Regions from separate parts of the Arthrobacter sp. Y3221114 genome, predicted to be linked through region 2. Evidence: predicted binding sites of a transcription regulator. Region 2 holds the regulator's gene; the other holds the start of a gene.
What was found. The regulator HrcA, encoded in region 2, represses chaperone genes, less so after heat shock. The targets are predictions, from matches to a motif close to TTNGCACTCGNNNNNNNCGAGTGCNAA.
Positions count from the first base shown of each region.

Region 1: a site for HrcA is predicted at 12,954-12,980, ahead of groES (co-chaperone GroES). Genes of this name have one in related genera too.

Region 1 covers NZ_JBNHHW010000003.1:516,048-535,978, forward strand. Annotated here, with positions in the region: gene AC5RV3_RS09280 (DUF4011 domain-containing protein) at 1-1,521, opposite strand, end outside; gene guaA (glutamine-hydrolyzing GMP synthase) at 1,639-3,228, opposite strand; gene AC5RV3_RS09290 (DUF3817 domain-containing protein) at 3,358-3,849, opposite strand; gene AC5RV3_RS09295 (SURF1 family protein) at 3,855-4,742, opposite strand; gene AC5RV3_RS09300 (glycerol-3-phosphate dehydrogenase/oxidase) at 4,794-6,518, opposite strand; gene AC5RV3_RS09305 (GuaB3 family IMP dehydrogenase-related protein) at 6,547-7,686, opposite strand; gene AC5RV3_RS09310 (hypothetical protein) at 7,970-8,935, shown strand; gene guaB (IMP dehydrogenase) at 9,045-10,550, opposite strand; gene groL (chaperonin GroEL) at 10,786-12,390, opposite strand; gene groES (co-chaperone GroES) at 12,524-12,820, opposite strand; gene AC5RV3_RS09330 (siderophore ABC transporter substrate-binding protein) at 13,167-14,117, shown strand; gene AC5RV3_RS09335 (ABC transporter permease) at 14,170-15,198, shown strand; gene AC5RV3_RS09340 (iron chelate uptake ABC transporter family permease subunit) at 15,191-16,198, shown strand; gene AC5RV3_RS09345 (iron ABC transporter ATP-binding protein) at 16,195-16,953, shown strand; gene AC5RV3_RS09350 (maleylpyruvate isomerase N-terminal domain-containing protein) at 17,011-17,610, opposite strand; gene AC5RV3_RS09355 (hypothetical protein) at 17,699-17,893, opposite strand; gene AC5RV3_RS09360 (THUMP-like domain-containing protein) at 18,036-19,298, shown strand; gene AC5RV3_RS09365 (glutamate--cysteine ligase) at 19,387-19,931, shown strand, end outside.
Region 2 covers NZ_JBNHHW010000001.1:441,534-451,826, reverse strand. Annotated here, with positions in the region: gene lepA (translation elongation factor 4) at 27-1,880, shown strand; gene hemW (radical SAM family heme chaperone HemW) at 1,925-3,154, shown strand; gene AC5RV3_RS02115 (TetR-like C-terminal domain-containing protein) at 3,102-3,728, opposite strand; gene AC5RV3_RS02110 (DUF4188 domain-containing protein) at 3,784-4,269, shown strand; gene AC5RV3_RS02105 (DUF4870 domain-containing protein) at 4,283-4,705, opposite strand; gene AC5RV3_RS02100 (DUF3097 family protein) at 4,816-5,658, opposite strand; gene hrcA (heat-inducible transcriptional repressor HrcA) at 5,805-6,818, shown strand; gene dnaJ (molecular chaperone DnaJ) at 6,893-8,023, shown strand; gene AC5RV3_RS02085 (16S rRNA (uracil(1498)-N(3))-methyltransferase) at 8,026-8,853, shown strand; gene AC5RV3_RS02080 (GerMN domain-containing protein) at 8,873-9,784, opposite strand; gene AC5RV3_RS02075 (PhoH family protein) at 10,155-10,293, shown strand, end outside.

The DNA of each region.
Region 1 (19,931 bases), on a different contig from region 2:
GGCGAGGTCGGCGGCCAGCTGGTGGGCGTCTTCGGTTTCCTTGCGGTTGAGCAGCTTGGCACCGAACCACGGGCTGGTGGTGGCGGACTTGCTGAAGCTGCCCAACTCGGCTGCCCGGACCAGCCGGGCCGCCAGCTCCGCCCGGTCGGTGATGCTGTCCAGCACCGACCGCTTCAGCCGCACGGTGGTCGCCGGCGCCGGATCGAGCGAGGTGAGCTTGGCCAGCGACTGCATCGCCTGGTAGGGGGAACAGCGCCAGCGGCTGCGCACGTTGTGCAGCGACTTCACATGCTCCAGGAGCTTGTGCCGGTGCTCGGTGAGGGTGGTGTGCAGCTTCTGAAGCTGCGGCTCCTGCGCCTTTTCGCTGCGACTGATCGCGCGGATCAGCGCCCGGCGCAGCTGTTCCGGCGTCAGGTCCCCGCTCAGCTGCAGCGCCAGCGACCCCAGGTCCACGGTTTCCAGCTGCTGCGCGAATCCCGTCAGCGTGCCGCGGCGCTCGGCGACCACCAGCACGCTCTTGCCCTCGTAGGCCAGCGCCGCCGCAGCGTTGAGTGCGGTCTGGGTCTGCCCGGTGCCCGGCGGCGCCGAGACCACCAGCGAGTGCCCGGCCTGGACGAGGTCCAGCACCTGTTGCTGCGCGGCGTCGGCGTCGAGCAGCAGGAACTCGTCCTGCGGATCGCGTTCGTCGATCGGCGGCAGCTCCACCTCCGGCACGGGCACCGCGTTCCGGCCGGCCAGCGGACGGGGTCCGGCCTGGGAGCCGGCGCCGGCCTCGGCCAACGCGCGGATCACCGGATGGCCGGCATCGAGCAGGACCGGGTCCGTGACCGCTTCCAAGTCCGCAAAGGTCGACACCAGGAGATGGTGTTCGATGGTCATGTTCCGCACGTCGGCGGTGAGCAGGCGCAGACGTTCCAGCACGGGGTGCGGATCCAGGCGGGCGGTGCTGTAGGCCAGCCGTGCGGTCGCCTCGGCATCGATGCCGACCCCCTGCTCCGCGGACAGGTGGCGGACCAGGGCCGGGTTCAGCCGGGCGCGGTCGGTCAACTGCAGTTCGAAGTCGTCCTGGCTGGGGCGAACGGCCAGCGCCACCGGGATCAGCATCACCGGGGCGTTCAGCGCCTCCGACCGGCCGACCTCGGGAACCCGCCAGGACGCGGTGCCGGCGGCCAGGTACCCGACGTCGATGCCGCGGTCGGAGCCCAGTTCGTAGATCTTGGCGCGCAGGCTGCGGGCGGTGCGCATGGCCGCGGCGTACTGGTTCGGCTCGCGCAGCAAGGTGGAAAGACGGGTGCGGCGCCCGGCCAGCAGCTGCGCCAGGCCGGAGGGGTGGGCATGCGTCAGGTCAATGCTGTTCGACGACGTCGGGGCGAACCGCAGCAAGGTGTCCGACCCGGCAAGATCTCCCAGGTTTTCCAGCCACGATGCCACAACGTCTTCAGCAGCCTCAGCTACGCTGGCCAGCGACACGGCTGCCCCCTTTACTTCACTCTCGGCGACTTGCCTGGACCACAACGGCATGTCAAACAAGGTATCGGACTTTAAACGCCAAACGGGCGACCGCAACACTGCTCGGCGAAATTGCCTTGCAGTTCATCCGCAGCTGCGCCGCGGCTGGGCAGCGGTCGCCCGTTGTGGCTACTCCCACTCGATGGTTCCCGGCGGTTTGCTCGTCACGTCGAGCACCACGCGGTTGACGCCGTCCACTTCGTTGGTAATGCGGTTGGAGATCCGGGCCAGCAGGTCATAGGGGAGCCGCGACCAGTCTGCGGTCATCGCGTCCTCGGAGGAGACCGGACGGAGCACGATCGGGTGTCCGTAGGTGCGGCCGTCGCCCTGCACGCCCACGCTGCGCACGTCGGCCAGCAGGACCACCGGCATCTGCCAGACTTCCTGGTCCAGGCCGGCGGCGGTCAGTTCGGCGCGGGCGATCGCGTCCGCCTTGCGCAGCAGGTCCAGGCGCTCCTGCGTGACTTCGCCGATGATCCGGATGCCAAGGCCCGGGCCGGGGAACGGCTGGCGTCCGACGATTTCGGCCGGCAGGCCCAGCTGGGCGCCGACGGCACGGACTTCGTCCTTGAACAGCGTCCGCAGCGGCTCAACCAGCTCGAACTGCAGGTCCTCGGGCAACCCGCCCACGTTGTGGTGGCTCTTGATGTTGGCGGCGCCCTCGCCGCCGCCGGACTCGACCACGTCCGGGTAGAGCGTTCCCTGCACCAGGAACTTCACCGACTCCCCTTCGGCAGCGGCCTCGGCCAGCACCGCTTTCTCGGCGGCTTCGAAGGCGCGGATGAACTCGCGGCCGATGATCTTGCGCTTGGTCTCCGGGTCGGTGACGCCGGCCAGCGCCGACAGGAAACGCTGCTGCTCGTTGGCTACGTACAGCTTCACGCCCGTGGCCGCGACGAAGTCACGCTCCACCTGCTCGGCCTCGCCCTCGCGCAACAGTCCGTGGTCCACGAAGACGCAGGTCAACTGGTCGCCGACCGCGCGCTGCACCAGGGCCGCGGCAACGGCGGAGTCCACGCCGCCGGACAGCCCGCAGATCACGCGGGAATCGCCGATCTGGGCGCGGATGCGCTCCACCTGCTCTTCCACGATGTTGCCGGTGGTCCAGTTGGGCTCCAGCCCGGCGCCACGGAAGAGGAAGTTCTCGAGCACCCGCTGGCCGTGGGCCGAGTGCTTGACCTCGGGGTGCCACTGCACGCCGTACAGCTTTTTCTCGTCGTTCGCGAAGGCGGCCACCGGGGCGCCGGCCGTGCTGGCCAGCACGTCGAATCCGGCGGGGGCCTCCTGCACCGAATCGCCGTGGCTCATCCAGGTGTTCTGGACGGAGGGCACGCCGGCCAGGATGGACCGGCCCTCCCCCACCGCGGTGGCGTCCGTGGCGCCGTACTCGCGCAGGCCGGTCTTTGCCACCTTGCCGCCCAGGGCGTTTGCCATGGCCTGGAAGCCGTAGCAGATGCCGAACACCGGGACGCCGGCCTCGAACAGGTCCGCGCCGACGTTCGGCGCCCCTTCGGCGTAGACGCTGGAGGGCCCGCCGGAGAGGATGATGGCCACCGGGTTCTTGGCCATCAGCTGTTCGGTGGTGTAGGTGTGCGGAACGATTTCGGAATACACGTTGGCCTCGCGCACGCGGCGGGCGATCAGCTGCGCGTACTGGGCCCCGTAGTCAACGACGAGGACGGGCCGGTGGTCCGTAGTGGCGGGGGGAGGAGTAGTCACCCTTACAGGATAGTCGCCGCGTCCGGGGCCACGCACTTTGGCGTCCGGCCCCGCCGCGTGAGCTAGCGCACGACGGCGGGTGCCCACCCGCCGTCGCGCCCCGGCACCGCGGCGGGTGCCCGGCGCCTGTCAGTAGCGCTTGGCGGCCTCGGGATGGGCGGCCAGTTCTTCTTCCACCTCGCGGTGCACCTTGCGTTCCAGGATGATGGACAGGAACGGGATCACGCCGCCCAGGGCGATCAGCACGAACTTGCTGAACGGCCAGCGCATGAGCGACCAGAGCCGGAAGTCGGCAATCAGGTACAGCACGTACAGCCAGCCGTGCGCTATCAGCACCGCGATGGACAGGTTCATGCCGTCGATCACCGACGGTTCGGCCTGCGCCAGTCCCAGCGCGAATGTCTCGCCCGTCAGGGTGTTGGTGGCCCCGGCGAACAGGAACAGGTTGAAGCCGTACCGCAGCACCATCTCGACGCAGAGCAGCAGCAGCATGATGCCGGTGATGTAGGAGGTGACCTTGTAGAAGGTCAGGGCGGAGCGGATCTGGGCGTGGGTTCCGCCGAAGCGGCGTTTGGCCGGACGCTGGGTCGCGGCGGAACGGTCGGGGGCGTTTTCGGTCACGTGGACTACCTCGTTGTGTGGGGTGTGCTGGGTGTGGTCTGGTCGGCGGCGTCGCCGCCGTGGCGGGCGCCGGCCTGGCCTGCCGCGCTCCCCCGCCCGGCTTCGGCAGCATGGCGGGCTGCTTCGGCCGCGTCTTCGGCTGCCTCCAGGTCGCGGCGGTAGTCGTCGGCCACCAGCCGCCACCAGAGGAAGATGGCGAATCCGGCGAACACCACCCATTCCACCGCGTAGAAGACGTTCATCCAGTTGACCGGCGCTTCCTGTGGCTGCGGCCCGACAACCACCGGCTGCATCGCTGTCCCGTCGGTCGCGGTGCCCAGATCGGTGCCGCCCACGGTGAAGCCGGTCCCGACCACGAAGCCGGAGTAGCCGGGCGCGTTCCAGCGGTTGATCAGCTCGGCCGCGGACAGCGAAGCGACCTGGCCGGCGGGCAGGGTTCCGGGCAGCGGAGCTTCGGTGGGCAACAGGCGCCCGACGACGGTGGCCTCGCCTTCGGGGGCGGGAACGGCGTCCGCCGGTTCCTCGACCCAGCCGCGCACGACAGGGATGACCACGCCTTCGCCGAACTGCTCCACGCCGTCCACCGCGAACGGGTCGACCACCCAGAAACCTTCTTCCCCGTCCTGCAGGCGGTTTTGGACCAGCACCTGTCCGCCGGGGACGAAGCTGCCGTCGAAGGTGACCATTTGGTCCGCGGTGGCGGCCGTCATCGGGATGCCCGGTTCAAAGACGTCGGTGAGCGGCTTGACGGCTTCCGTCTCGCCGGGGGGCGGGGGCGGTTCGCTCTGCGACGTGGAAAACTGCCACTGGCTCAGCAGCACGAACACCGTGGACAGCGCCAGCGCAAGCACCAGAGCCGCTATCCAGCGGGGTTTCAGGGCAGTCTTGAGCACCCATTAAAGGTACTTCGCAACCATGTAGAAAACGAATCCTGCCCGGCGCCCTCAGGCCAGCGGAACGATGTCGTCAACGCCCATCCGGGCGCTGTCGGCGGTGACGTCGTCAGGCTGCTCCTGGCTGAGCCGTTCGGCTTCCACGCGGGCCAGGTAGTGCTTCACCTCGCGTTCCACCTGCCCTTCACTCCAGCCGAGGAGGGGCGCCATCAGCTTGGCGACGACCGGCGCGGCGGAGACACCGCGGTCCCAGGCCTCGATGGAGATCCGGGTCCGGCGGGTGAGCACGTCGTGGATGTGCCGGGCTCCCTCGTGCGTGGTCGCATAGACAACCTCGGCCGCCAGGTAGTCGTCGGCACCGGGCAGCGGTTCGGCCAGCTCCGGCCGTTCGGTGATGATGTCCAGCACCTCGCCGACCATGGATCCGTAACGGTTGAGCAGGTGTTCCACCCGGGCCACGTGGATGCCCGTTCGGTCCGCCGTGCGGCTGCGCTTGTTCCATGCTGCCTTGAAACCGGAGGCGCCGAGCAGCGGGATGGTGTCCGTGCAGCTGGGCGGGACGCGCTCGTCGAGGGCCCGTGCCGCCTCGTCCACGGCGTCCTTGGCCATCACGCGGTAGGTGGTGTACTTGCCGCCGGCCACCACCACCAGTCCGGGGACCGGGTGCGCCACCACATGTTCACGCGAGAGCTTGGCGGTGGAGTCGTTCTCGCCCGCCAGCAGCGGCCGGAGCCCGGCGTAGACGCCCTCGACGTCCTCCCGGGTGAGCGGACGCTGAAGCACTTGGTTGACATGGTCCAGCAGGTAGTCGATGTCCTTGGACGAGGCCGCGGGGTGGGCCTTGTCCAGGTTCCAGTCGGTGTCGGTGGTGCCGATGATCCAGTGCCGCCCCCACGGAATCACGAACAGCACGGACTTCTCGGTGCGCAGGATCAGCCCCACCGTGGACTGGAACCGGTCACGCGGCACCACCAGGTGGATCCCCTTGGAGGAACGTACCCTCAGCTGGCCCCGTTCGGTCACCATGGCCTGGGTTTCGTCCGTCCACACGCCGGTGGCGTTGACCACCTGCTTGGCCCGGATGTTGAACTCGCTGCCGTCCTCCTGGTTCCGCACCCGGGCGCCGACCACGCGCTCGCCCTCGCGCAGGAAGTCGACCACCGCCAGTCGGTTCGCCGCGTGCGCCCCGAACGCCGCCGCGGTGCGGACAATGTTGACCACCAGCCGGGCGTCGTCCACCTGCGCGTCGTAGTAGCGGATGGACCCCACCATGGCGTCCTTCTTCAGGCTGGGTGCCGCCCGGAGGGTCCCCCGCCGGGACAGGTGCTTGTGGAAGGGGACGCCGCGGCCGCGGCCCGAGGCGATGGCCAGGGCGTCGTACAAGGCCACGCCCGCGCCGACGTAGGGCCGCTCCACGTACCGTTTGGTCAGCGGGTACAGGAACGGCACCGGCCGCACCAGGTGCGGCGCAATGCGCTCCAGCAGCAGCCCCCGTTCCTGCAGCGCCTCGCGGACCAAAGCGAAGTCCAGCATCTCCAGGTACCGCAGCCCGCCGTGGATCAGCTTGGAAGACCGGGAGGACGTGCCCGAGGCCCAGTCCCGGGCTTCGACGATGCCCACGTCGAGGCCACGGGTCACCGCGTCCAGGGCGGCCCCGGCACCCACCACCCCGCCGCCGACGATCAGCACGTCCAGCTCGGCCCCGCGCTCCTGTGTGGCGCGCAGGGCGGCCAGCGCCTGCTCGCGGCTCTCGGGACTCAGGGCTCCGGTGGTCATCGCCTATCAGCCTCCCAGCATGATCAAATCAGTCGCCCGCCTGGATCGGCGCCAGCACCACTTCGCAGCGCTGGAACTCTTTCAGGTCCGAGTACCCGGTGGTCGCCATCGACCGGCGCAGCGCACCGACCAGGTTGGAGGTTCCGTCGGTGTGGTTGGACGGGCCGTGGAGCACCCGCTCCAGCGGTCCGACGGTTCCCACGTTCACGCGGTCGCCCCGGGGCAGTTCGTCGTGGTGGGCCTCCTGGCCCCAGTGCCAGCCGCGGCCCGGCGCTTCCTCCGCCCGGGCCAGCGCGGAACCGAGCATCACGGCGTCGGCTCCCATGGCGATGGCCTTGACGATGTCGCCGCTGAAGCCCACGCCGCCGTCGGCAATCACATGCACGTAGCGGCCGCCCGATTCGTCCATGTAGTCCCGGCGCGCGGCCGCCACATCGGAGATCGCCGACGCCATCGGGGCGTGGATGCCCAGCGCCCGGCGCGTGGTCGTCGTCGCTCCCCCGCCGAAGCCCACCAGCACGCCGGCGGCGCCGGTGCGCATCAGGTGCAGCGCCGGGGTGTAGCCGGCGGCGCCGCCGACGATCACGGGCGTGTCCAGCTCGTAGATGAACTGCTTCAGGTTCAGCGGTTCCTGCGTCTTGGAGACGTGTTCGGCGGAGACGGTGGTGCCGCGGATCACGAAGATGTCCACGCCGGCGGCCACCACGGTCTTGTAGAACTCCTGGGTGCGCTGCGGCGTCAGCGAGCCGGCCACGGTCACCCCGGCTTCCCGGATCTCGGCCAGCCGGGAGGTGATCAATTCCGGCTGCACGGGCGCGGAGTAGAGCTCCTGCATCCGCTTGGTCGCGGCCGGGCTGAAGTTCTCGGTGCCCAGCGCGGCGATCTCGTCGAGCACCGGCAGCGGATCCTCGTACCGGGTCCACAGGCCCTCGAGATTGAGGACGCCCAGGGCGCCCAGCTTGCCCAGCGCGATGGCGGTGGCCGGCGACATGACCGAGTCCATCGGCGCGGCGATGACCGGGGCGTCGAACGTATACGCGTCGATCTGCCAGCTGACCGAGACGTCCTTCGGATCGCGCGTCCGGCGCGAGGGGACGATCGCCACGTCGTCGAGGGAGTAGGCTCGGCGCCCACGCTTGCCACGGCCAATTTCAATCTCGTAAGTCACGGCTCTAGGTTATCCCACCGCTGGAACGCTTCACCGTGGAACGGGCAGGCACAGGACTTTCGCCGGCGCCAGCGGACAGGGCGGATCCCCTCGTGTCGACCGCAAGGCACTCCTCTTCCGACTGCTGGCGTCGTCACGGCGCAGGCGGTACGCTCGACCTGCCGCACGGCAGGCAAGCGCACCGTAGGCCCGCTCGCTATACGGTTGCCGCTGGCCGGCCGCAGGTAGCCGGAGCGGGAAGTGGTCAGTCATGGGAGGAAGATTCCGGCGGTCCGTTGAGCGCATGCGACCGTTCGCGAGTGGCGTGGCGGCCACCCTATGTTTTGGCGTCGCCGGGCTGGTCTGGTCCATGCCCTCCCGTCGTTCGCGCCGGTTGCGGAGAGCCGCATCGTGTACCGTTTGCGCTGTCCACCAGCGGGTGCACGGTGTCGCCCTCTTTGTGGTGGCGGCCCTCCTGGTTGCGGGAGCCGGAGCCCGCTTCCAGGAGGCGCTCTCCCCGCCAATCGTTTGCCACAGCCATATCACCGCCGACGGACAGATCAAGCCCGAGCCGCGTCTGCAGATTTCACCACCGGCCCCGTGGCGCATCACCCGCAATTTCCTGGTCGCCCCTATCAGCGGCGTCGGGGTCCTGACCGGGCGCAGCCTTGGTATGGAAGCGTGCACAGGACCGTCGCTGTTGGTCATGTTCTGGCCCCCGCCGCGAACCAGCGGCGGCGGAACAATGCTCGGCGACGTGTTCGTTGCGTGGATGCCACCGGTAGACCCAGCGGGCCCATTGAGCGTCAACGGATATGGCATAGCCGATGAGGGCCAGTATGTCCGCTACGGCCCGAACATCTCCCAGACCCGGACCGGGGACGAGGCCCTCGCCATCCACGAGTCGCGGCATGTTGACCAGTGGGCCGTAGCTAACTTGCTCGCCGGCCCGTTTGCATTTCCGGCGGCATACATCATCGACGGGGCACTGTTCCCCTCCTCACGCAACCACTTCGAGCGGGCCGCCGGATTGTCCGGCGGGGCGTATCCGCCCGCGCCGGATAACTGGCCGGCGCCGCGCTGGCCCGACACCGCGGCCCTCGTGCTCATCGCGCTTCTGATCTTCCGACGCCGGCTCCGTTGGCTCACCCGCGTCGCGGTCGGCGGCCGCTTGCACACCCGTGCCCACGCACCGATGCGCTGTCCCGTCCATACGCGCGGCTGGTCGCGGCCCGTGGGCGCGCCCCCGGTGCTGTCGCCGCCCGGCTGAGCGCCCCGGCTCACCGCCGGCGCGGTGTTGGCGAAAGTCCGGCCGCTGGTTAACGCGAGGGGCGCCGCTCCCCCTGTTGTGGGGAACGGCGCCGCCGAAGACTGCGGGACTACCGCTTGTAGTTCGGTGCCTCCACGGTCATCATGATGTCGTGCGGATGGGACTCCTTCAGCCCCGCCGCCGTGATCCGCACGAACTTGCCCTTGGCCTTCAGCTCGGCGACGCTGCGGGCACCGGTGTAGAACATCGTCTGGCGCAGGCCGCCCACCAGCTGGTGCGCGACGGCGGAGAGCGGGCCGCGGTACGGCACCTGGCCTTCGATGCCCTCGGGGATCAGCTTCTCGTCGTCCGGCACATCTGCCTGGAAGTAGCGGTCCTTGGAGTAGGAGGTGTTCTTGCCGCGCGTCTGCATGGCCCCCAGCGAGCCCATGCCGCGGTAGGCCTTGAACTGCTTGCCGTTGACGAACACCAGGTCGCCCGGGGACTCTGCGGCGCCCGCCAGCAGCGAACCGAGCATCACGGTGTCCGCGCCGGCGACCAGGGCCTTGCCGATGTCGCCGGAGTGCTGCAGGCCGCCGTCGGCAATCACCGGGATGCCGGCCGGGATGGCCGCCTTGGCCGACTCGTAGATCGCGGTGATCTGCGGGACGCCCACGCCGGCGACCACGCGGGTGGTGCAGATGGAGCCCGGGCCCACGCCCACCTTAATGGCGTCGGCGCCGGCGTCGACCAGTGCCTGCGCGCCCTCGCGGGTGGCGGCCTGGCCGCCGATCACGTCCACGTGGGCCGCGGCCGGGTCCTTCTTCAGCCGGGCGATCATGTCCAGCACGCCCTGGCTGTGGCCGTTGGCGGTATCCACCACCAGCACGTCCACGCCGGCCTCGATCATGGTCATGGAGCGCTCGTAGCCGTCGCCGAAGAAGCCGACCGCCGCGCCGACGCGCAGCCGGCCGTCGTCGTCCTTGGTGGCCAGCGGGTACTGCTCCGCCTTGTCGAAGTCCTTGACGGTGATCAAACCCTGCAGCATGCCGGCGTCGTCCACCAGCGGGAGTTTCTCGATCCGGTTCTTGCCCAGCAGTTCGATGACTTCCGGGCGGCTGATGCCCACCTTGCCCGTGATCAACGGCATGGAGGTCATCACCTCATGCACCTTGGTGGTGGGATAGTCGGCGCGGGGCACAAAACGGGTGTCGCGGTTGGTGCAGATGCCCACGAGCTTGCCCTCGGAGTCCACCACGGGCAGTCCGGACACGCGGTAGTTGTAGCAAAGCTCGTCCAGTTCGGCCAGCGTGGCATCCGGGGCGATGGTCACCGGGTTGGTGATCATGCCGGACTCACTGCGCTTGACCCGGTCCACGTGCTCGGCCTGGTCCTGGATGGACAGGTTGCGGTGGATGACGCCCAGGCCGCCCTGGCGCGCCATGGCGATGGCCATCCGCGATTCCGTCACGGTATCCATGGCGGCGGAGAGGAGCGGGGTCTGGACCGTGATGCGGCGGGTCAGCCTGGAGCTGGTGTCGGCCTCGGACGGAATCACATCCGTCGGGCCGGGCAGCAGGAGCACGTCGTCGTAGGTCAGACCCTCGAAAGCGAACGGATTGAATTCTTCGGACACTGCAGGGCCTTTCGAACGATACCGGTGGCGGCCGCCAGTCACCGACAGCGAGAATCGGTTTCCGGGGTTGGTTACATCCTAAAACGATTCCGCCCCGGCCACTATTTCCCGCGGGCACCGATGTGGCGGAGCTAACGCGGCCGACACCGGGGCGCCCACGACGACGGAGGGGACCCTGCCACGGGCAGGGTCCCCACCGGACGGGCGAGGCCCGACCAGCAGCTGGCGGCGTGCGCTAGTGCTGGTGGTTGTGCTCGTCCTCTTCGGCCGGCTTCTCGACGACCAGGGTTTCGGTGGTCAGCACCAGTGCCGCGATCGAGGCTGCGTTACGCAACGCCGAACGGGTCACCTTCACCGGGTCGATGATGCCGGCGGCGACGAGGTCCTCGTATTCGCCGGTGGCGGCGTTGAAGCCGTTGTTGACTTCCAGCTCGCCGACCTTGGAGACGACGACCATGCCCTCGTGGCCGGCGTTTTCGGCGATCCAGCGCAGCGGCTGGGCCAGCGCGCGGCGGACCAGGCCGACGGCGGTGGCTGCGTCGCCCTCGAGCGCCAGCACGTTCGGGTCGGTCTCCAGAGCCTGGGCGGCGTGCACCAGGGCGGTGCCGCCACCGGCCACGATGCCTTCTTCCAGGGCAGCGCGGGTGGAGGACACGGCGTCCTCGATCCGGTGCTTCTTCTCCTTCATTTCGACCTCGGTGGCAGCGCCGACCTTGATCACGCCGATGCCGCCGGACAGCTTGGCCAGGCGCTCCTGGAGCTTCTCGCGGTCCCAATCGGAATCGGTGCGCAGCACCTCTGCCTGCAGCTGGGCCACGCGGTCGGCCACGTCGGCCTCGGAACCGGCGCCGTCCACAATGGTGGTGTTGTCCTTGGTGACGGTGATGCGGCGTGCCGCACCCAGCACCTCGAGGCCCACCTGGTCCAGCTTCAGGCCGAGGTCCGCGGACACGACCTGGGCGCCGGTGAGCACCGCGATGTCCTGCAGCATGGCCTTGCGGCGGTCGCCAAAGCCCGGTGCCTTCACGGCGGCAACGTTCAGGGTGCCGCGGATCTTGTTGACCACCAGGGTGGAGAGGGCTTCGCCGTCGATGTCTTCGGCGATGATGAACAGCGGCTTGTTGGCCTGCAGCACCTTTTCCAGCAGCGGCAGGAACTCCTGCACCGTGGAGATCTTGCCCTGGGAGATCAGGATCAGCGCGTCCTCGAGGACTGCCTCCTGGCGCTCCTGGTCGGTGACGAAGTACTGCGACAGCAGGCCCTTGTCGAACTGCATGCCCTCGGTGAGCACCAGTTCGGTCTCCATGCTGGAGCCCTCTTCGATGGTGATGACGCCGTCCTTGCCCACCTTGTCGAACGCTTCGGCCAACAGCTTGCCGACCTCGGGGCTCTGGGCGGAGATGGTGGCGACCTCGGCGACCTTGCCTTCGACCTCGCGGGCGTTCTCCAGCAGGCGGGCGGCCACGGCCTCGACCGCTACCTCGATGCCGTGCTTGAGGGCGCCGGGGGCGGCGCCGGCGGCCACGTTGCGGAGGCCTTCCTTCACCAGGGCCTGGGCCAGGACGGTAGCGGTGGTGGTGCCGTCACCGGCAACATCGTTGGTCTTGGTGGCGACTTCCTTGGCCAACTGCGCGCCGAGGTTCTCGTACGGATCGTCGAGTTCCACCTCGCGGGCGATGGTCACGCCGTCGTTGGTGATGGTGGGGGCGCCCCACTTCTTGTCCAGGACCACGTTGCGGCCACGCGGACCGAGGGTGACCCGGACGGTATTGGCGAGCTTGTCGACGCCGGCTTCCAGCGCCCTGCGGGCAGCGTCGTTGAACTCCAACTGCTTTGCCATGAATTTGTTCCTTTCACGCAAAATGCCCCGGCTGCGCTGCTATAGGAGGCAGCCGGGGCATTTCGGTTGTCCGTGATTCCGGCTGCGGGCGTCGACTGCGCGCGCCCGAGCCGCCGGACTCAGCTGATGGGCCTTACTTGGTGACGATGGCCAGCACGTCGCGGGCGGAGAGCACCAGGTACTCTTCCCCGCCGACCTTGACCTCGGTTCCGCCGTACTTCGAGTAGATGACGACGTCACCCTCGGCTACGTCAACGGGAACCCGGTTGCCATTGTCATCGACGCGGCCGGGGCCGATCGCGACAACTTTGCCTTCCTGCGGCTTTTCCTTGGCGGTGTCCGGAATGACCAGGCCGGAGGCCGTGGTCTGCTCTGCTTCGAGCGGCTGGACAACAATACGATCCTCAAGAGGCTTAATGGAGACCGACACTCGGCTCTCTCCTTTTCATGCGCTACGAATAGGTTGGCCAAGGAGATGTCTGCCGTCGTCGCGGTGCCGGCAGGCGGTTCCTTGTATTAGCACCCACACGGGGCGAGTGCTAACTGCGACTCTATGAGAAGGATTAGCACTCGGTCAAGGCGAGTGCCAACGGGCGGGTCGGCCCGACTTCCGCGGCCACCATCTGTGTGACGCAAATCGACGACGCCCGCCGCCGGCCAAGTTGCGTAAGGCTAACCTAACCCGGTAGCTTTCAAGCTGCGCGCAAATAGCAAACGTTTATGTTGCCTAATGCCGGTCCCCGCCCGGGCCGGCGTTGACGAACGATGGAGAGTCAGTGAAAAAGCCCCTGAAGTCCGGCCTGGTGGCCTTGACCGCAGCCGTTTCCATGCTGGCGCTGAGCGCCTGCGGCCAGCAGACCGATGCCGCAGCAGGTACCGGCGCCGAGACGATCAGCGTAGAGCACGCCTCCGGCACCACCGACGTGCCGGTGAACCCGGAGACCGTCTACACCTTCGATCTCGGGGTGCTGGACAGCCTCACCGCCCTGGGCGTCGAGGTCGACGGCGTCCCGGAGGCAGCAGTGTTCCCCGAGTCACTGGCACAGTACGCCGGGGACGACTACACCAAGATCGGCTCCATGAAGGAACCCGACTTCGAGGCGATCAGCCAAGGCGCACCCGATTTGATCATCATCTCGGGCCGCACCGCCGAGGCCTACGGGGAGCTGAGCAAAATCGCCCCGACCATCGACCTGAGCGTTGATACCGCCGCTCCGATCGAGAGCTTTAAGGAAGTCTCCGCGACCCTCGGCGAGATCTTCGGCAAGGAAGCCGAAGTCGAAGAAAAGCTGGCAGCCATCGACACCCGGATCGAGGACACCAAGGCCGCCGCCGCCGACGCCGGCACCGGCCTGGTGCTGATGACGAGTGGCGGCGAGATGACGGCCTACGGGGCAGGGTCCCGGTTCGGCATCGTGCACGATGTCCTGGGCGTGCAGACCGCCGCGGACGTAAAGTCCGAGGGCCCGCACGGCGAGGCCATCTCGCACGAATTCGTCGCCGAGGCCAACCCGGACCACCTGTTCGTGATCGACCGCGACGCGGCCGTCGGCGAATCCGGGGAGGCCGCTGCGGCCGTCCTGGACAACGAACTGGTCAACGGCACGAGCGCCGCCAAGAACGACAGCATCACCTACCTGGATTCAGCATCCTGGTACCTGGTGGGCTACGGCCTGAATAATACGGACGCCATGATCAGTGCCGTCCAGGCAGCCATCACGAAGTAGCACCCGTACGGCCGCCGGCGACCCGCCGGCGGCCTGCGCGGTGGCCCGATCCATGGCTTCCTCCACGATTTCCAGTCCGGCCCCGGCGGCAGCAGCCGCGGCCGGACGCTCCCGCGCCCGCGGATCCGGTTCCCAGCTCGCCTGGGCGGGCACCGCCGTCGTTATCCTGGCAATTGCCAGCATGTTTGTGGGCGTCAGCGATGTGTCCCTGCCCGCCTTGCTGTCCGGTGACCAGACGGCCTGGGACATCTTCTGGATCAGCCGGCTGCCGCGCACCCTGTCGGTGATCCTGGCCGGCGCGGCGCTGGGTATTGCCGGGCTGATCATGCAGCTGATGGCGCGGAACAAATTCGTGGAGCCCTCCACCGTGGGCACCGTGGAGTCGGCCTCGCTGGGCATCTTGGTGGTCACGGTGGCGGTCCCCGGCGCCACACTCTTGGCCAAGATGTCCGTGGCGACCGTGTTCGCGGCCGCCGGGACCGGCCTGTTCCTGCTGGTGCTGCGCCGGATCCCGCTGCGCAACACGCTCATTGTGCCGCTGGTGGGCATCATGCTGGGCGGCGTCATCGCCGCGGTGACCACGTTCTTTGCCTACCGCTACGACCTGCTCCAGACGCTGAACAGCTGGATGATCGGCGACTTCTCCGGCGTGCTGCGCGGCCGCTACGAACTCCTCTGGATTGTCGCGGTGCTCGCGGTGATCGGCTACCTGTGCGCGGATCGGTTCACGATGGCCGGCATGGGCCAGGAATTCTCCACCAACCTGGGCCTGAACTACGGCCGGGTCCTGACGCTGGGGCTGGTCATCGTCTCGCTGATCAGCGCCGTGGTGGTGGTCAACATCGGCGCTATTCCGTTCCTGGGACTCGTGGTGCCCAACCTGGTGTCGCTGGCGTTCGGCGACAGCGCCCGCCGTTCAGTTCCCTGGGTGGCAGTCTTCGGCGCCGGCTTCGTGCTGCTGTGCGACATCATCGGCCGCACCATCCGCTACCCCTACGAGATCCCGGTGGGCGTCATCGTCTCCGCGGTGGGCAGCGCCATCTTCCTGTACCTGCTGCTGAGGACCCGCAAGAATGGCTGATTCGGTACTTCCCGCCGCGCTGACGCAGCACAAGCGCCGCACCCTCACCGCGGTCCGGCCGCGGACCTGGATCATCCTGCTGGGCCTCCTGACGGCCGTCCTTGTGGCCGTCTTCATGACCATCGACCTGCGCGGCAACCTCGGCTACATCCTGCCCCGGCGGGCCATCAAGATCGGTTCGATGCTGCTGGTGGCGTACGCCGTGGGCGTGTCTACCGTGTTGTTCCAGACGGTGACCGCCAACCGGATCCTGACCCCGTCGATCATGGGCTTCGATGCCCTCTACATGCTGATCCAGACCGGACTGACCTTCGCCATCGGCGGGCAGGCGCTGCTGAGCCTGGGCGCGCCGGTGCGCTTCGTGATCGAAGTGATGCTGATGGTGGGCTTCTCCTTCCTGCTCTACCGCTGGCTGTTCACCGGCGGCGGCAAGAGCCTGCACCTGATGCTGCTGGTGGGCATCGTGTTCGGGACAATGTTCCGCGGCATCTCCTCGCTGCTGCAGCGGCTGATCGACCCGAGCGAATTCATCATCCTGCAGGACCTGTTCTTCGCCAGCTTCAACAACGTGGACGGCGTGCTGCTGGCCGCCTCCGCGGTGGCCGTTGCCGCGGCCAGCATCCCGGTCTGGCGGATGCGCCGGCAACTGGACGTCCTGGCCTTGGGCCGGGACACGGCGCTGAACCTGGGCGTGGACCACCGGCGGGCCGTCACCACCGTACTGATGCTGTGCGCCATCCTGGTGGCCGTTTCCACCGCCCTCGTGGGCCCGATCACGTTCTTCGGCCTGCTGGTGGCCAGCCTTGCCTACCTGCTGTGCTCGCACTTCCGGCACGTGTACGTGCTGCCCATCGCCGTGCTGTTGGGCGCCATCGCCCTGGTCGGCGGCCAGCTGGTGCTCGAGCAGGTGTTCAGCTTCGATACCGCGCTGAGCATCGTCATTGAATTCGCCGGCGGCCTCCTGTTCATCGCCCTGCTGCTGAAAGGCTCCATCAAATGATCCATGTCTCCGGAGTCTCCAAGACCTACGGCACGCAGACCGTGGTGGACGACGTTAGCTGCTACATCAAGGACGGCGGCATCACCTCGATCATCGGCCCGAACGGAGCCGGCAAGTCCACGCTGCTGTCCATGGTCTCCCGGCTGCTGCCCATGGACGCCGGGGCTGTGACCATCGACGGGCTCGACGTCGGGAGCACCCCGGGCAAGGAACTGGCCCGCAAGATGGCCATCCTGCGCCAGGACAACCAGCTGACCGTCCGCCTGACCGTGCGGGACCTGGTGGGCTTCGGCCGTTTCCCGCACAACAACGGCCGGCCGGGCCCCGCCGACCTCGCCCGGATCGAGCAGGCGCTGGAGTACCTGGACCTGACGTCGATGGCGGACAAGTTTGTGGACGAACTCTCCGGCGGCCAGCGGCAGCGCGCCTTCATCGCCATGGTGCTGGCGCAGGACACCGACTATCTGCTGCTGGATGAGCCGCTGAACAACCTGGACATGAAGCACTCGGTGGAAATGATGCGGCTGCTGCGCCGGCTGACCGATGAGCTGGGCAAGACCGTGGTGCTGGTCATCCACGACATCAACTTCGCGTCCTGCTACTCGGACTCGATCATCGCCATGCGCTCCGGCCGCCTGGTGCACCAGGGCCCGCCGGCCCAAATCATGCAGCCGGACGTACTGCGCGACGTCTACGACATCGACATCCGCATCGAGGAAATCGAAGGCAACCGGATCGGCGTCTACTTCGCCTGACGCCGGCTGGCGGGCTGCCGGCCGGCCGGCAAGGCTGCCCCGCGGACCGGCAAGGCGTCAGACCACGGAGAAATCGCCCGGCAGCATGGTCCGCCCGGTCAGGGCCAGCAGCACCAGCGCGCCGTCGCCGCGTTCCGAGGCGATCTCCATTGCCAGGCGCCCGGCTTCCAGCTCCACGCCGCGCGGCAGCTCGGCCACCAGGCCGCACGCCCGGGACAGGTCAAGAGTGTGCACGGCCAGTTCGAAGATCCGGGTGGGCAGATAGTCGCTGAAGCGCATCCCGCCGGCGGCAGTCTCGATGACCCGGTCTTCGGTCAACGGCAGCGTGTTCTCCAGCTGGGCCAGCAGCCGGTCCACCATGTCCACCGGGTCCGGACCCAGCTCCCTGCCGGCGGCAATGGCCCGCTCGGTGACGCCGGGATCATTCGCCAGTCCGGTGGCCAGGTAATAATCGGCGGCGGATTCCACCTGGACTTTCGCTGCGGGGCGCCCCAAGTACGTCAGCACAGTGGACAGCGCGCGGCTGGTATGTCCGGCGAGCGTCCGGACGCTCCAATCGTCCAACCCGGGAGCATTCCACGCGGTCGGCGGCACGTTCGCCAGGACCTCGCGGAAATACCGGCCCGCAGACAGGAACGTTGCCGCCGATTGGATCATGCGCCCATGCTACGGCCGGCGGGCGGCAACGACCAGCGGCCCCCATGCATCGCGGCCGGTTCGGCCTGGAGCCACCGTGGCGTAACGTTCAGGCGAGGCGCCGGATTTCCGGCTGCCATCCCGGAACCGGTGCACCGACGCCTGCGGCGACGTCGTTCCAGAGGGCCTGCCAGCCCTGGTGGGCACGGTTGCCGGCCTCGATCAGCTCGCCAAGTTCCGCTTCAATCTCGGCTTGGCAAGCGTCGGTATCAATGTCGTACCCGTCAATGGATGTGGACATCATGCACGCCTCCTCACAGTAAGCTTCCTTACCGACTCTACGGAGTCCCAGCCTATCCGGCCATGGGGAGAACTACCCATCGCCGCTGTTGGAGGCGAAATGGGCCGGTCCGCTGGCCTGATTCCGCTGCACTAGGCTTGAAACCATGGCACCCGAGACCCATGCCGAGAGCATTGCACCGATTCTCACTCCGGAAGGTTGGGAGCTGCTGAATTCGCTCGGCCCCTACTCCGAGGCGGAGAGCCTGCACACCGGCACGGAGCTGCGGAAGGCCGGCCACTCCCCCGAACTGGTCTCCGCTGCCATGACACAGTCCCGGCTGCGGGCGAAGGCCAAGGCGAAGTTCGGTCCGTTCGCGGAGAAAATGCTTTTCACCCCCGCCGGACTGGAACAGGCCACCCGGCTGAACATCGCCGCCCTGCACGCCCAGCGGTTCCAGGCCGCCGGAGTGGAGCACGTCGCGGACCTGGGCTGTGGAATCGGCGCAGACGCCATGGCGCTGGCCAGCCTGGACCGCAGGGTCACCGCCGTGGAACGCGATGAGACCACCGCCGCCGTGGCCACGATCAACCTGATGCCCTGGCCAACCGCCACCGTGGTCAACGCCGATGCGGAGGGACTGGACCTGACCGGGATCGACGGCGTGTGGCTGGATCCGGCGCGGCGGACGACGACGGCCTCGGGCACCACCCGCATCTTCGACCCGGAGGCGTTTTCTCCGCCGCTGTCCTTCGTGGAGAGGCTGGCCGACGGGGGCATGCCGGTGGGGGTCAAGATGGGTCCCGGGATTCCCCATGAGGCGCTGCCGGAGAATTGCGAGGCCCAGTGGGTATCCGTCGACGGCGACGTGGTCGAGGCTGCGCTGTGGTTCAACCGGCTGGCCCGGCCGGGCATCCGGCGCGCGGCCCTGGTCACCGGTGCCGGCGGCACCGCCGAGCTGACCAGCGCCGTCAGCTACGACCCCGCCAACCAGGACGTGGCGATCGGACCGGCGGCGGGCTACCTGTATGAGCCCGACGGCGCGGTGATCCGCGCCGGGCTGGTGGCCGACCTCGCCCGCGGCCTGGGCGGGCACTTGCTGGATGAGCACATCGCGTATATCTGCGCCCCGCACCTGCAGCAATCGCCGTTCGCCCGGACGTACCGGGTGCTGGAGGTCAAGCCATACAACGTCAAGAAGCTCAAGGCCTGGGTGAAGGCGAGCCGGATCGGCACGCTGGAGATCAAGAAGCGCGGCACATCGGTTGCACCGGAAGAGCTGCGCAAGACCCTGTTGACCGGTTCCGGCAAGGGGCCGAACAAGGCCACCCTGGTGCTGACGAGGGTCGGTGAGGACCGGATCGCCATCGTCGTCGAACCCGTTCCCGCCGCCGGCACCCGCAGCCGCGAGCGCAGCGCCAGGCCCTGAAGCACTAGAATCAAGCTGTGTCTTGGCCCCGCTGGCGCCAGACGTGTACCTCCGGCGGCAGCCGGTCCCGCCAGAGACGGAGCAACGTTTGTACATCGATTTCGCACGGTCCGCCCAATCCTCCCTCGGGGTTGAGTGGGAGTTGGCGCTGGTGGATGCCCAGACCGGCGAACTGGTCTCGGTGGCCGAGCAGGTGCTGGACGCCGTCCGCGCCGGCCATCCCGAGCTGCGGGACGATGACGAGCACCCGCACGTGAAGCAGGAGCTGCTGCTGAACACCGTGGAGCTGGTCACCGGCATCTGCAACACCGTCAGCGAGGCCAAGGCGGACCTGAGCAGCGCCCTGGCGGCCGTCCGCGACGTCACCGACCCGATGGGCGTGGAGCTCTTCTGCGCCGGCAGCCATCCGTTTGCCGCACCGCGGTTGCAGCCGGTCACCGACAAGGAACGCTACGCCAAGCTGATCGACCGCACCCAATGGTGGGGACACCAGATGGTGATTTACGGCGTGCACGTGCACGTGGGCCTGGACCACCGGGACAAGGCCCTGCCCGTCTTGGACGGGCTGGTCAACTATTTCCCGCACTTCCAGGCGCTCTCCGCCTCCTCCCCCTTCTGGGCGGGAGAGGACAC
Region 2 (10,293 bases):
GCTTGTCTGAGAGTAAGGAACCATCTGTGTCACCGATGGCCCGCACCGCGCCGGTGCCTGCCGCCACCGATCCGGCGATCATCAGGAACTTTTGCATCATCGCCCACATCGACCACGGCAAGTCCACTCTTGCCGACCGGATGCTCCAGCTCACCGGCGTGGTCCAGCCGCGCGACATGAAGGCCCAGTACCTGGACCGGATGGACATCGAGCGGGAACGCGGCATCACCATCAAGTCCCAGGCCGTGCGCATGCCGTGGGAGCTGGACGACGTCAGCTACGCCCTGAACATGATCGACACCCCCGGCCACGTGGACTTCACCTATGAGGTTTCGCGGTCCCTGGCAGCCTGCGAAGGCGCAATCCTGCTGGTGGACGCGGCCCAGGGCATCGAGGCCCAGACACTGGCCAACCTCTACCTGGCGATGGAGAACGACCTCACCATCATCCCGGTGCTGAACAAGATCGACCTGCCGGCCGCGCAGCCGGAAAAGTATGCCGCCGAGTTGGCGAACCTGATCGGCGGCGACCCCGAAGACGTGCTGAAGGTCTCCGGCAAGACCGGCGTGGGCGTCGAAGCGCTGCTGGACAAGATCGTGCGCGACCTGCCGGCCCCGACGGGGAACGCAGACGCGCCCGCCCGCGCCATGATCTTTGACTCGGTCTACGACACCTACCGCGGTGTGGTCACCTATGTGCGGGTGGTCGACGGAAAGCTCTCGCCGCGCGAACGCATCCAGATGATGTCCACCCGGGCCAGCCACGAACTGCTCGAAATCGGAGTCAGCTCGCCCGAACCCACCCCGTCCAACGGCCTGGGCGTCGGGGAGGTCGGCTACCTGATCACCGGCGTGAAGGACGTCCGCCAGTCCAAGGTGGGCGACACCGTTACCAACCTGGCCAAGCCGGCGGCGGAGTCCCTGGGCGGCTACGCAGACCCCAAGCCCATGGTCTTTTCCGGGCTCTACCCGATTGACGGCACGGACTATCCGGTGCTGCGCGACGCACTGGACAAACTCAAGCTCAACGACGCGGCACTGATCTACGAGCCGGAGACCTCCGCGGCCCTCGGCTTCGGCTTCCGCGTCGGCTTCCTGGGCCTGCTGCACCTGGAAATCACCCGCGAGCGGCTCGAGGCCGAGTTTAACCTGGACCTGATCTCCACGGCGCCGAACGTGGTCTACGAAGTCACGCTGGAGGACAAGAGCGTCGCGACGGTAACCAACCCGAGCGAATACCCGGACGGAAAGGTCTCCGAGGTCCGCGAGCCGATGGTTTCCGCCACCATCCTCGCGCCCAACGAGTTCGTGGGCACCATCATGGAGCTCTGCCAGTCCCGCCGCGGGGAGATGAAGGGGATGGACTACCTCTCCGAAGACCGCGTGGAGCTGCGCTACCGGCTGCCGCTGGCCGAGATCGTCTTCGATTTCTTCGACAACCTCAAGTCGCGCACCCGCGGCTATGCCTCGCTGGACTGGAAGGCCGACGGCGAGCAGGTGGCCGACCTGGTCAAGGTGGACATCCTGCTGCAGGGCGAACAGGTCGACGCGTTCAGCGCCATCACGCACCGCGAGAAGGCCTACAGCTACGGCGTGATGATGACCTCCAAGCTGCGCGAACTCATCCCGCGCCAGCAGTTCGAAGTTCCCATCCAGGCCGCCATCGGATCCCGCATCATCGCGCGTGAAAACATCCGCGCCATCCGCAAGGACGTGCTCGCCAAGTGCTACGGCGGCGACATCTCCCGCAAGCGCAAGCTGCTGGAGAAGCAGAAGGAAGGCAAGAAGAGGATGAAGATGGTCGGCCGCGTGGAGGTCCCGCAGGAGGCCTTCATCGCCGCGCTGTCGTCGGATGACTCCAAGGACAAGGCAAAGAAGTAGTTCGGCAGTGCGTGTGATAACAACGACGGCGGAGGCCCGCCTCAGTGCCTAGCGTCCTGCCCCTTGGGGACCCGGCGCCGGCCGACGGTCTGCTGCCCGCCCAGGCGGCGGAAGGTGCGGAAGACCGCGCGTTCTGCCTGTATGTGCACATTCCGTTCTGCCGGGTGCGCTGCGGCTACTGCGACTTCAACACCTATACCGCCAAGGAGCTGGGTTCGGGGGCGTCGCAGGATGAGTACTCGGGCACGCTGAACACGGAGCTGGATCTGGCCGCGCGGGTACTGCGCGGTTCCGGTGTGCCGGACCGGCCGCTGTCCACTGTCTTCTTTGGGGGCGGCACGCCCACCCTGCTGCCGGCGGCGGACCTGGCGTCGATGCTGCGCCAGGCGGCGGGCCTGTGGGGTTTGGAGCCGGGCGCCGAAGTCACCACCGAAGCCAACCCGGACTCGGTCACGCCGCAGTCGCTGCAGATCCTGGCCGACGCCGGTTTCACCCGGGTGTCCTTCGGCATGCAGTCGGCCGTGCCGCACGTGCTGCAGGTGCTCGACCGTACGCACGACCCGGAACGCGTGGCGCAGGCCGTGCAGTGGGCACGCGACGCCGGGCTGAACGTCAGCCTTGACCTGATCTACGGCACGCCGGGCGAATCCATCGCGGACTGGGAAGCCAGCCTCGCCTCCGCGATCAGCTGCACGCCGGACCATATCTCCGCGTACGCCCTGATCGTCGAGGAAGGCACCAAACTCGCCGCCCAGATCCGCCGCGGCGAAGTGCCCGGCATCGACGACGATGACCACGCCGCGAAGTATGAGATCGCCGACGCGCGCCTCGGCGCCGCAGGTTTCGAATGGTACGAGGTCAGCAATTGGGCCCGCACTCCCGGGGACCGCTGCCGGCACAACCTGGCCTACTGGCGCGGGGACGACTGGTGGGGAGCCGGTCCCGGCGCCCATTCGCACATGGGTGGCGTCCGGTGGTGGAACGTGAAGCACCCCGCGGCGTACGCCCAGCGTTTGGCAACGGGGGTCTCGCCGGCAGCCGGCCGCGAGACGCTGGACACCGGCACCCGTCAGCTGGAACACGTAATGCTGCAGACCCGCATCATCGACGGGCTGCACACCCGGGATCTGGGGCCAAACGGGCGGAAGGCCGTGGCCGGACTGATCGCCGATGCCCTGGTGGACCCCGCCGCGGCGTTCGCCGGCACCATCCGGCTCACCCTCAAGGGCCGACTGCTGGCCGACGCCGTGGTGCGGCGGTTGCTCGAGGACTGACCGCGCCGGCCTCCAGCGACCGGCCCACCCGGTGGAGCGCCGCCTCGTAGGCTGAGTCCCAGCTCCACCCCGCCGCCGGCGCGCCCGCCAGTTCCAGCGAGACGAGCCCGTGGACCTGGCCCCACACAACGCCGACCATGGACGCGACGTCGTCGTCCGATGCCCCGGGAAGGGCGGCGGCGACGGCGGCAAACAGCGGCGCGATCGCCGGTTCCGCGGCGCCGGGCGTTGGCCGGCACGGCACCTGGCTGGCCAATGAACCGCCGAACATGAGGCCGTACAGGACGGGATGCTCCAGGGCCCACGCCCGGTAGGCCCTGCCCAGCGGTTCCAGCCCACCGGGAGCGGCCCGCTGCTGGGCGGCCGCAAAGGAGGCAAAGCCGTCGTCGAGAATGGCGGTCAGCAATTCCGCCTTCCCGCCGAAGAGCGAGTACACCGCCGTCGTCGACGTCCCGGCCGCCGCCGCGATCGCCCGGAGCGACACGGCGGCTGCGCCGTCGCGGGCTATCAGGGTGGCGGCGGTGTCGAGGAGCCTGCGGCGCAGCGAATCATCGTGGACTATGGGTCTTGCCATGCCCCAAGTATTCCATAACAATGTTCTGTAACAACGTTATGAAAGGAATCGGCTCATGTTCGAACACGTACACACAGGACGGTTCACGGCCGATCCGGGCAGCGAACGGGTCACCGTCTTCCTCATCGGGATGCGCGCCAACCGATGGTGGAAGGTCGGCAAGGTGGCACGCACCGCGTCAGCGATGCCGGCGATGCTGGCGCACCTGGCAGCGGCGCCGGAAGCCGGGCTGCTCGGCTACCACCAGTGGCTCGGGCGCACCACGATCCTGGTCAGCTACTGGAAGAGCCCGGAACATTTGCAGCGGTTTGCGTCCGACCGCGCGGCGCCGCACCTGGAACCCTGGCGCCGTTTCATGCGGGAATCGGCCGGCAGCGGGGACGTCGGCGTGTGGCACGAAACCTACGAGACGGTGCCGGGAGGCCGCGAGAGCGTCTACAGCGACATGCCGCGCTTCGGTTTGGCAGCCGCGACCGGCCACGTGCCGATCGCGGCGGGGATGAACACCGCGCGCCAGCGGTTGTCGCGGCAGGCAGGGTAGGAGGGCGGTGCCGCTACCCGAACAGGCGCAGGTTGTAGGCGTACCGGTACGGAACGCCGCGGTTGCACTTGACGCCGGCAATGACGGAATTGACCGTCAGGAAGACCCAGATGGCGGCCGCGATGACGGCGAAGAGTCCGCTGACCGCCGGAATGACGATCAGCAGGTTCGCAATGATGGCCACCACGGTGGGCGGCACGGTGAAGTTCAGGGCCTCTTTGGACTCCTGGGCGGTAAACGGTCCCCGGTCCTTGAAGATCAGGTAGATCGCCAGCGACGGGAAGCAGCCCAGGATGCCGCCGAAATGCGCCATGGTGGCCCATTGCCGGTCCTCCGAAGGGGTCAGGGGCAAGGCGGACGCCGACGCGCTCTGGTACTGCTGGCGCGGAGCGGACTTGCGCTCCGGCTGCTGCTTACGAGCAGAGTTATCGGACACTGGACCTACCTTCGGAAAAATCTGCTGATGGCTCACTTCTGTTCCTAGCCTAGCCGTTCCACCCCGCCATCCGGTGCATTCCGCGGGCGCCGGCGCCGGCCTCAACCGCCTCAAACCGTCAGGAAATCGATGACTTCTTCCACCCGGCCCAGGAGGCTGGGCTCCAGATCGGCGTAGGTGTTGACGCTGCCCAGCAGCCTCTTCCAGCCGTCGGCGATGTCGATCTGGGTCCGGTGCGGCCAGCCGAGACCGGCGAGGATGCCGGTCTTCCAATCGGTGCCGCGTGGCACCACCGGCCACTGGGTCCGTCCGATGACGGAGGGTTTGATGGCCTGCCAAACATCGACATAGGGGTGGCCCACAATCAGTACGTTGCCCGAGGCGGCGGGCACGGCCATGGCGGCCTCGGCAATCCGCCACTCCTTGGAATTGGGGACCAGATGGTCCACCAGGATGCCGAGCCTGCGCTGCGGCCCGGGGGAGAAGTCCGCCACTGCCGCCGCCAAATCGTCCACGCCGTGCAGGGGTTCGACCACGATCCCCTCCACCCGGAGGTCGTCTCCCCAGACCTTTTCGACGAGCTCGGCGTCATGCTTGCCTTCGACCCAGATCCGGCTGGCCCGCGCCACCCTGGCCCGCTGTCCCTCGACCTTGACCGAACCGGATGCCGTCCGTTGCCGGACGGGAGCCTTCGCGGCGGGCGCCGCCGGCACCACCTTCACCGGCTCGCCCTCGAACAGGAAGCCGAAGCCCAGCGGGAACGAGCGGACCTTGCCCCGCCGGTCTTCCAGCGAAACCAGATGCACACCGCCGGACTTCTCCACCCGAACGACGGCGCCGACCCAGCCGCTCTGTGCGTCCTCCAGGACCAGGCCCGGTTCGGCGCCGATTTCGCGCAGTGCCCGGGCCTTGGGGGCGGTGAGATCCTGGGGGCCCCAGCCGTAGCTGCTCATAAGCTTTAAGTCCTCTGCTGGTTGTCGTCCTCACGGCACGGCCGCCCGACAATGCTAACAACGGCGGCGACGTATTAGACTTAGCACTTGGACGTGTTGAGTGCTAACAGTCTGTCCGCAGACGAGTTGGAGACAGGAGGAGTGCAGTGAGCGAGGTCCGGAGGCTGGAAGTGCTCCGCGCCATTGTCGAAGACTATGTGCACTCGCGCGAGCCGGTGGGCTCCAAGGCACTGGTCGACCGGCACAGCCTGGGCGTGTCGTCAGCCACCATCCGCAACGACATGGCGGCGCTGGAAGAAGACGGGTTGATCGTTGCCCCGCACACCAGTGCCGGCCGGATTCCCACGGACAAGGGCTACCGCCTGTTCGTGGACCGGATTTCGGACGTCAAGCCGCTCTCTGCCCCCGAGCGCCGCGCCATCCAGAAACTGCTGGACGGCGCCGACGACCTCGACGATGTCATGGAACGCACCGTGCGTTTGCTGTCCCAGCTGACCAACCAGGTGGCCGTGATCCAGTATCCGCAACTGGGTGCCGCCAGGGTGCGGCACATCGAGTTCATCTTGCTGGGTCCGCGCAGGGTCCTGGTGGTGCTGATCGCGGACAACGGCAAGGTGGAACAGCATGTCGCGGCGCTTCCCGCGGACGTCACCGAGGATGCGCTGGCCACGCTGCGCGCCGCGTTCCTGTCCGCGCTGTCCGGGAAAGCGCTGGCGGCAGTGCCGGGCCTGCTGAAGACCTTCCCGGTGCCGGCGGAGGCCGCGCCCGCGGGCACGGCCGAGGCCCTGGCGTCGCAGCTTGCACAGCTCGCCGCGGCCACGAACGAGGAGCGGATCCTGATGGCCGGCACGGCCAACCTGGCCCGTTCCACGGTCGACTTCCAGCTGAGCATCGGCCCCATCCTCGAGGCCCTCGAAGAACAGGTGGTGCTGCTGCAGTTGCTCTCCGAGCTGCACCAGGACGCCCGGGGCATGTCGGTGAGCATCGGCAGCGAAAACCCCTACGGTTCGCTGGCCGAAACCTCCGTGGTGGCCACCGGGTACGGGCCGGGCGCGACGGCCAAGGTCGGCATCCTCGGCCCCACCCGGATGGACTATCCCACCACCATGGCCGCAGTGCGCGCCGTCGCACGTTATTTGTCACGGATCCTCGCCGGCTAGCCACACGCCGCGCAGTGTCCCCACCGGCCGTCGTCGCCGGTGAACCGATCCCCAGGAAGTGAAGTACTACTAAGGTGAGTAACCACTACGACGCCCTCGGTGTCAGCCAGGACGCCTCGACCGAGGAAATCAAGAAGGCCTACCGCAAGCTGGCCCGCAAACTGCACCCGGACGTGAACCCCGGCCCGGAGGCGGCCGAACAGTTCAAGCAGGTCAGCCACGCCTACGAGGTGCTGTCGGACCCGCAGAAGCGGCGCATCTACGACACCACCGGCAACGAGAACGGCAACGACAACGGTTTCGGCGGCGGTTTCGGCGGCGGCTTCGCCTTCCAGGACATCTTCGAAAGCTTCTTCGGCGGCGCCGGAGCAGGCGGCGCCGGCCCGGCCTCCCGGACCCGCCGGGGCCAGGACGCCCTGATCAACGTGCGGATCGACCTCAAGGACGCGGTCTTCGGGGTCAACAAGAAGATCGAGGTGGACACCGCGGTCGTCTGCCCCACCTGCGACGGCAGCTGCTGCCGCCCCGGTACCAGCCCGCGCACCTGCGACATCTGTGGCGGCTCCGGCCAGGTCCAGCGTGCGGTGCGGTCCATCCTCGGCCAGGTCATGACCACCGCCGCGTGCGGCAGCTGCCAGGGCTTCGGCACGATCATTCCCGACCCCTGCAACGAGTGCAACGGTGAGGGCCGCATCCGCAGCCGCCGTTCGCTGACCATCAAGCTCCCGGCGGGTGTCGGGACCGGGACGCGGATCCAGCTGGCCGGACAGGGCGAAGCCGGACCGGCGGGCGGACCGCAGGGTGACCTGTATGTGGAAATCCGGGTGAATCCGGACAAGAATTTCCTCCGCGAGGGCGACGACCTGCACGTCACTCTCTCGGTGCCGATGACCGCTGCCGCGCTGGGCACCGACCTCACCCTGGACACCTTCGACGGTGAACAGGAAATCAGCATCAAACCCGGCACGCAGGCGGGCGAGACCCTCACCCTGCGCGGCCTGGGCGTGACCCACCTGCGCGGCTACGGTCGCGGCGACCTGCAGGTGCACGTGCATGTGGAGACCCCCAGCAAGCTGGATGCGGAGCAGGAGGACCTGCTGCGCCGGCTGGCCCGGGCCCGCGGCGAGGAATACACCGAGGGCAAGCTGGCGTCCTCCGGCACGGGCGTCTTCGCCCGCCTGCGGGATCGGCTCGGTAACCTTTAGGCGTGACCAGCCACCTGTTCTTCACCGCTCCCGGCGAGCTCGACGCCGTCGCCCCGGGCGACAGCTTCACCCTGGGCGGCGACGAGGCCCGCCATGCCGTCACGGTCAAGCGGATTGAACCCGGCGAAGCCGTCGATCTGGCCGACGGTCGGGGCCGCCGGCTGGTCGGCGAGGCCGTCGCCGGCTCCTCCGGCCAGCTCACCGTCCGGGCGCTGCACGTCCTGCACGAGCCCAGGCCCGACCCGGAGTTGGTGCTGGTGCAGGCCCTTGCCAAGGGAAACCGCGACGAACTTGCCATCGAGGCAGCCACCGAACTGGGCGTCGATGCCGTGGTGCCGTGGCAGGCCGAACGGAGCATCGTGCGCTGGAAGGCGGACAAGGCGGCCAAGGGTGCGGCGAAATGGCAGCTGGCGGTCCGGGCGGCCGCCAAGCAGTCGCGGCGTGCGCGTGTTCCGGAGGTGGAGCCGCTGGTGGAACGGGCCGGCCTCTGTGCCCTGATCCGGGAGAGCCGGTTGTCGCTGCTGCTGCATGAGGACGCCGAGGGCAGCGTGGCCGACGCCCTGGACGGCGCCGGGTTGCGTGCGGGCTCATCCCCCGGGGAGCGCGGCGGAAACGACGGCGGCGGTGCCTCACCCGAAGGGCGTACCGGCGGCGCTACGCGCGTGCTGATGATTGTGGGTCCGGAAGGCGGGATGAGCCGGGCCGAAGTGGACGCGATGCTCGACGCCGGGGCGGTGGCCGTTCGGCTGGGTCCGCACGTCCTGCGTTCCTCCACGGCCGGACCCGCCGCCTTGACCTTGCTCAGCGAGTTACTGGGCCGGTGGCGCTGACCGGGCGGGCAGAACTGCCCTAGGTGATGGTGAAGACCTTGCTGTCCACATTCTGCCGTTCTTCGGTCGGTCCGCCCTGGTCCTTTTGGAACACGTACAGCCGGTAGGTGCCCGGATCCAGCTTTTGGCTGAACCTGAACTCGCCGATCTGGCCGGCGTCTGCATCAACGCGGGCCGTGCCGTCCTTGACCAGCTCGCCTTCGGACGTGTCCGCGGAGTCGGCAATGCGGTAGATCTGCCAGCTCAGCTCCGATTCGAACGCGACACCGCGGCCGAACACCTCCACGCGTCCGGCGGAGGTGGCACCTTCGGTCGGATCGATGATCCACACCGGGGCCGCCAGGCTGCTGTTCCGGGCCATGGGCTGGCCCAGCGGCACATGGCCGAAGGCTTTATACCCGTGGTGCCCGTCCACGAGGATGACCACTTCCAGGGGATTGTCCGACGTGCTCAGCCCGGCGTTCGCCGCCGCGGCCGTGGCGGTGTAGACCAGTTGCTGCACGGCACGTTCGGCGATGCCGGCGTCCACGCGGCGGCTAAAGGCGTCCGAGGAGATGTCCAGCGTGATGACCGAACCGTTGGTGATGGAAGCGCCCACCTTGCTTGCCGGGCTGAGCGGATTGAAGTAGTCCGGATCAAGGGGCTGCAGCCGCGTCAGCGCGGCCACCGCCGTCGTAATGGGGTCACCCAGGTTTTCCGCCTGGCGGTACTCGCGGTACAGGAACACGTTCTCGGCGTTGGTGCCCAGCCAATAGATGGGGGAGAGCTCCGAGGAGCGCAGGGTCTCGACCGGGACGCTGGAGACCAGGGGGCTGCTGGCCGAAGCGGGATCGGTGGGATTGGGCATGGAGGTCTGTCCGCCGCCGCCACCGCCGGCGGCCTGCGGCGAGCATCCGAGCAGCACCAGCGACGAGGCAGTGACCAGGGCCAACCACGCACCGAAGCGGCGTGTTGGGACCGAGCCTGCAGGCTGCCGGAGCTGGTTGCTGGTGATGCTTTCGATCCCTTCTGGCGTGCGGAATGACTGGGTGGAGGTGGGGCGGGAACGGGCGGCTGCCGCCCTTCCTGCCCCACTAGCTTGGCACACGGTAGGGGGGCTGATGGCTGCTTTAACCAGCGCTCAACCGGACTGATGCACGATTGATGCCGGATCGATACCAAGGCGTTTTTCGCCCCCGCAGAGGACTGCGCGGCGGCTCGTGCCGTAGCATGGACTTGTATCGTCAGCACCGGAACCCTTTCCGGCTTACCGCTAGCAAGCGCCCACCGAAGGAGCGATGAAAGGCCACATCGGCCGGACTATGTCCCAATCACGCCTGGATGTCGATCCGCTGGGATCAAGCAGCCGTTCCGTCCATTTCGATTCGTCGGAACACATGGTCAGGGCACTCGGTGCCCACGACGAGGTGCTGCGGGTCATCGAGTCGGAGATCAGCGATG